2 regions of the Dryocola mayonis genome follow, and region 2 is predicted to be linked to the other one. Evidence: predicted binding sites of a transcription regulator. Region 2 holds the regulator's gene; the other holds the start of a gene.
What was found. Region 2 encodes Fur, which represses iron uptake genes when iron is present. Its sites were predicted from a motif close to ATAATAATGAGAACNACTATCAA; they were not measured.

Region 1: a site for Fur is predicted at 1,366-1,388, ahead of WLO32_RS09850 (TonB-dependent siderophore receptor). Genes of this name have one in related genera too.

Annotation. Positions count from the first base shown of each region.
Region 1 covers NZ_CP150452.1:2,028,444-2,031,555, reverse strand. The annotation lists gene WLO32_RS09855 (YncE family protein) at 105-1,175, opposite strand; gene WLO32_RS09850 (TonB-dependent siderophore receptor) at 1,479-3,112, shown strand, end outside.
Region 2 covers NZ_CP150452.1:1,272,514-1,275,625, reverse strand. The annotation lists gene ybfE (LexA regulated protein) at 1-194, shown strand, start outside; gene fldA (flavodoxin FldA) at 375-905, shown strand; gene fur (ferric iron uptake transcriptional regulator) at 1,201-1,653, shown strand; gene chiP (chitoporin ChiP) at 1,773-3,112, opposite strand, start outside.

The DNA.
Region 1 (3,112 bases), 760 kb from region 2:
ATTTATATGAATAGACTTTTTGCCTGGCAAAGCTAAGTTAATTTTTAGCTAACGGCGGCAGGTAAAAAAACAACCCTCACGCTGAGGGTTGTTTAGAGAGGCGGTTATTTAAAGCTAATACGCACTACGTCGTCCGGGCTGGCCGGCTCTTTATCGCGCGAGCCAGGCTGCTTGACGCTGACAAACAGCGTCTGGCCATCGGCGGACAGCGCCAGGCTGTTAGGATGCGTCGGGGTATCAATGGTGTTGAGCACCCGGTAGGTCTTCGCATCGATCACGCTGACCTTGCCCGTTTCGCGGTGGGTGACGTACACCTCGTTGCGCTGAGCGTTATACAGCACGGCCAGCGAGACCGGCAGCTCGATTTTCTTCAGCACTTTGCCGTTGCGGGTATCCACCACCAACAGCTGCGGCGATTTAGAGTCGGTGATGAACGCGCGATGGTTCTCGGTATCAAGACTCAGGTTCAGGTAGAAATGCTCACCCTCTTCCAGTTTGCTGCGCGCGATAACTTTGTTCGTCGCGGTATCGATGGTGATGAACTCATTATCGCCGTTGGTCATATAAATGCGGGCGGCCTTCGCGTCGATAGCCAGGCCGGTAGCCATTTTACCCAGCCCTTCAACGGTGGTGCGCAGCGTCAGGCTATCGCCATCCACCACCCACAGCACGCTTGACGGACCCAGCCCGCCTACGTAAAGGGTGTTGGTTGTTTCATCGACGACCAGCTCGCGAGGTGCGAAAGGACGCACTTCTTTTGTACGCTGACGCTCGTCGAGCACCAGGGATTTCTTCACGTTGCCCGACTTCACATCAACGGCGGTCACCGCGCTGCTGGTGGTGTTGCCGAGGAACAGCGTGCCCGTGGTGCGGTTCACGGCCATGCCGAACGGCTTCAGGTTGTTGTGGATGGCCTGGGTAATTTCAAGCGTGGCCGGATCCAGACGGTAAACCACCCCGCCCTTGTCCAGCTTGCGGCTCTGGGAAGTCGCCACGTACAGCGCCGAAGGCTCGCCGGTAACGGCCATCTCGTAAGCGCCTTTGCCTACCGGTTTACGATCGAGGGTGAAGCTGGTATCGGCGAATAGAGAAGCTGAAAACAGCAGGGTTGAGAGCGCAAGCACAGGCAAAGCGCGGCGTTTAGCCGGGGCTGCAAATTCCGTTGAAGAAAACATATATCTCCTTGTTGGGGGGGCAAACATTCAGGTGGTAATGATTATCATTATCTGCAAGCAAAAGTAAATAATTATCATTAACAAATTAACATAATCATAATTATTTGATGAATATGGAAAAATAATTTTCAGACGTAAAGATTGTGGGTCAAATGTGGGGAAATTATGAAGATTGCCGCCTGAGGTTGTAATGATAACAATTATCATTACTATCCAGAACCCTGCGCTAATTTGTTTCACAATATGGAAATATCACGCATGAATGTAAAAAATAATTACACAAAGAGTCGGCTGGCGGTGCTGATGGCGGGGCTTTGCAGCAGCGGGGTCTGGGCGGCGGAAGAGCCGATGCTGGACGGCGGCGATACTATGGTGGTACAGGCTACCGCTGAACAGGAATTAAAACAGCAGCCCGGCGTGTCGATTATCACCGCCGAAGATATTAAAAAAGATCCCCCGGTCAACGACCTCTCCGACATCATTCGTAAAATGCCCGGCGTTAACCTTACCGGCAACAGCGCAAGCGGCAGCCGCGGCAACAACCGCCAGATCGATATCCGCGGCATGGGTCCGGAAAACACCCTGATTCTTGTCGACGGCGTGCCGGTCACCTCGCGCAACGCCGTGCGTTACAGCTGGCGCGGCGAAAGGGATTCCCGCGGCGACAGCAACTGGGTGCCGGCGGAAATGGTCGAACGCATTGAGGTCTTGCGCGGCCCGGCCGCCGCCCGCTACGGTTCCGGCGCCGCGGGCGGCGTGGTTAATATCATCACCAAACGCCCGACCAACGACTGGCATGGCGCACTGTCCCTCTATACCAATCAGCCGGAAAACGACAAGGAAGGCGCCACCAGGCGCGCTAACTTTAACCTGAGCGGCCCGCTGGCGGGTGACGCGCTCACCATGCGCCTGTACGGCAACATCAATAAAACCGACGCGGATGCTTACGATATCAACACCCAGCAAAACGGCTCCTATGCCGCCGGGCGTGAGGGCGTACGCAACAAAGACATTAACGCCGTGCTTTCCTGGAAACTCACGCCAACGCAGATTTTCGACTTTGAGTACGGCTACAGCCGCCAGGGCAATATCTACGCGGGGGATACGCAGTACAGCAACGCGAACCTTAGCCCGAACGGCCTGATCGAGCAGCTTTACGGCCAGGAAACTAACCGTCTGTACCGCCAGAACTACGGGATTACGCACAACGGCGTCTGGGACTGGGGGCAGTCAAAAATCGGCTTCTACTATGAGAAAACCAACAACACGCGGCTAAAAGAAGGTTCTACGGGCAAAGTTGAAGGCATGATCAACGACACCACCTACGACACCAGCCGCCTTGAGGATTACCGCTCTACTGCCGAGGTGAACGTTCCGTTATTCCTGCTGTTCGACCAGACCGTTACGCTTGGCGCGGAGTGGGAACGCCAGGCGCTGAACGACCCGGCGTCCATGACCGCGACGGCCGCCTCGGGCGTGGACATCGGCGGCGTCTCGGGCGATCCCTCCTCGCGCAGCACCAAAAATAGCGCCAGCACCAGCGCCGTTTATTTTGAAGACAATATCGAAGCGGCCGAAAGCACCTATATTATCCCCGGCCTGCGCTTTGACTATCACAACCAGTTCGGCGGCAACTGGAGCCCGAGCCTCAATATTTCTCAGGGCCTGGGCGATTTCTTCAAGCTGAAAGCCGGCATCGCCCGCGCCTTTAAAGCGCCAAACCTGTATCAGTCCAGCGAAGGCTATCTGCTTTCGACCCGCGGCAACGGCTGTCCAAACACCATCACGACGGGAAGCTGTTATCTGCTGGGCAACGACGATCTGGACCCGGAAATCAGCATCAATAAAGAAATCGGCCTTGAGTTTGCCCGGGCAGGCTATAACGCGGGCGTGACCTGGTTTAGAAACGATTATAAAAACAAAATCGTTTCCGGCAC
Region 2 (3,112 bases):
GAGATGAGCAGCTGCGCATCAACAAACGTAACCAGCTCAAACGCGATAAAGTACGCGGCCTGAAGCGCGTTGAGCTGAAACTCAACAACGAAGCGGTGGATGCCCTTAACCAACTTGCTGAAGCCAGAAACATCAGCCGCAGCGAGCTGATTGAAGAGATGTTATTAGCCCAGCTAAAGCAGCATCTGAGCTAGCCGTTCGCTATTTCGCCCCGTCATCAAATAAAAAACGGCGCTTAAAGCGCCATCATGTTGCAGACTGTGCACAGCGCTGTGATAGCTGTTTCCGCACCCTGACCTGTTCTGCTATCATTGCCCCATCTGTGGGCAATTCTCCGCCACCATACCATTAAGTTTCAAGAGGTTATTTAACTCATGGCAATCGTAGGCATTTTTTTCGGCAGCGATACCGGTAATACCGAAAATATCGCAAAAATGATTCAAAAACAGCTCGGTAAAGATGTTGCTGAAGTGCGTGACATTGCAAAAAGCAGCAAGGAAGATCTCGAAGGGTTCGACATTCTGCTGCTGGGCATCCCTACCTGGTACTATGGCGAAGCGCAGTGCGACTGGGATGACTTCTTCCCGACTCTTGAAGAAGTGGATTTCAACGGCAAGCTGGTTGCGCTGTTCGGCTGTGGCGATCAGGAAGATTACGCGGAATATTTCTGCGACGCGCTGGGCACCATTCGCGACATCATTGAACCACGCGGCGCGGCAATCGTAGGCCACTGGCCGACGGCGGGCTACCACTTCGAAGCGTCGAAGGGTCTGGCTGACGACGACCACTTTGTAGGCCTGGCCATTGATGAAGACCGTCAGCCGGAGCTGACCGCCGAGCGCGTGGAGAAATGGACCAGGCAGGTTGCGGAAGAGCTCAACCTGGCCGATATCCTCAACGCCTGATGCGTAACGGCGCAGGCCAAGGTTTGCGCCGTATTGATAGGCATTACCAATGAAAATAATCGCTACATTTTTGTAACTTTTTTGTCTATCCCTGTACAATACCCCACAGGTCGCGTTTGCTGCACCGCCAGCAAAGGGTGACTCAGCCACGATTTTTTAGCTGTTATGCTTTAACTTACAGTTTCTATTTAGACGTGGCTGTACTATACCCTCAAAAGAAGGGTATATAATGAAACGCATTCACTTAACGCTCAACGAGTCCGAGCATAACGTTAAGCAACAGGACAATTTCCGCATGACTGACAACAACACCGCATTAAAGAAGGCCGGCCTGAAAGTCACGCTTCCGCGATTAAAAATCCTTGAAGTGTTGCAGGGACCGGTTAACCATCACGTCAGTGCGGAAGACTTATACAAACGTCTGATTGATATGGGTGAAGAGATTGGTCTGGCCACGGTTTACCGCGTGCTGAACCAGTTTGACGACGCGGGTATCGTTACCCGCCATAATTTCGAAGGCGGCAAGTCGGTTTTTGAACTGACTCAGCAGCATCATCACGACCACCTGATTTGCCTGGACTGCGGCAAAGTCATTGAATTCAGCGATGATTCAATCGAAGCCCGCCAGCGTGAAATCGCGACCCGCCACGGGATTCGGCTGACTAACCACAGTCTTTACCTGTATGGCCACTGCGCCGAAGGCGACTGCCGTACCGACGAAAACGCCCACGAAATCAGCGAGAAGTAATCCGCACTCTTGCTTTCCCTTCGGGAAAGCAGAGACAAAAAACCGGTGAGGAAACTCACCGGTTTTTTTATGGGCCAGAGAAACTTAACAAGCCGGGCGCTTTTGCGCCCGGCTGCCCATCAGAAGATAGTGAAAGGTGCGATAACGAGGAACTTCACGTCGCGCTCATCCTGGAAGATGTTGCCGTAGCCGCCGCCCCAGCTTGGGATATCGGAATGGTTGTCATACTGGGTAAAGTGCAGCTTAAACAGCGTGCCTTTCGCTCGGCCATCCTGAACGGTATATGACGCATCGAGGCTGTAAGAGGATTCCTTCAGACGGCGATCGGCGTCGTAGTAGCCATCGGTCGTTGGCGTGGAGCTGGGTTTTGCATCCCAGGCGTAAACGTAAGATGCGCCCACCGCCCAGCCGGCCAGATCCCAGTTGCTCAGGTCATACATCGCGCCCGCGAACAGCGCTTTTTCGCCGTTGGCGTTAAAGTCGGAGCGGTTATCCCACCATACATCAAGACGCCCGTTTGAGGAGGCATAGGTTGGGGTCATACGCTGCAGGAAGAACCCCTGCTGCCCTTCGGCCTTCACCATGGTTCCTTCCAGACGCAGGTCGACCTGACCAATTTTGTAACCGAGGGTTAGCGCCTGCAGCCAGGCTGTGCCGTCGTAAATATCGTTAATGCCGCCGTCTGAGACTTTGTCCCTGGTCCCGTAGAACTGGTAGCTGGTGGTCAGCGGGCTGCCAGCGATATCAAATTTGTAGCTTGCTTTGGTAAAGTACTGGTCAATGTACCCTTCTGCCTGACCGAAGGCCGCCTCAAGCACCAGATCGTTTTTGAAGTCATACTTTGCGCCGATTGAATGCAGGTAGTCGACTTTGGTGTGCCTGTCGTTCTGATAGAACTTGTCCATCTCCAGATGCCATGGCGCTTTATATTCGTTCGTCCACATATAGGAGAAGCTCAGCGCGCCCGCATCGCCGTAATCGAAACTGGCGCCGGCTTCAGCGCCCTGATAGGTGCCCGGCATAAAGCTCCAGTGCGGAGCCAGCAAAGTCTGGCCGGTTGGCTGAATGTAGCCCGCCCGCGCCCAAACCGGCCCGTATTTAAATTTCGCCGCCGCCTTATAAAGGCTGATTCCGCTCTTGTCGCCGGAATAGTCTTCGTCATAGGCTTTATTTTTTGATGAGAATGCGATTTCGTTCGGGTGCCCGCTGTCGCCATTTTCCGCCATTTCAATCGCGGTAAAGGCCGCAATATCCAGACCAAACATATCGGCCACATAGCCGGACTGGAAATCCAGGTTGGCGTTCCAGGTCGAATGGGAAAGGTTGGTTTCGTATTTACTGGTATTAACGTCTTTACGGTCACGCTCACGCTGCCAGTAATAAATACCGCCGGTGAGGGTTGAATCATCGATAAATCCCGCGGCCGCCGCCTGCGGAACGGTAACCATACCTGAAAGCG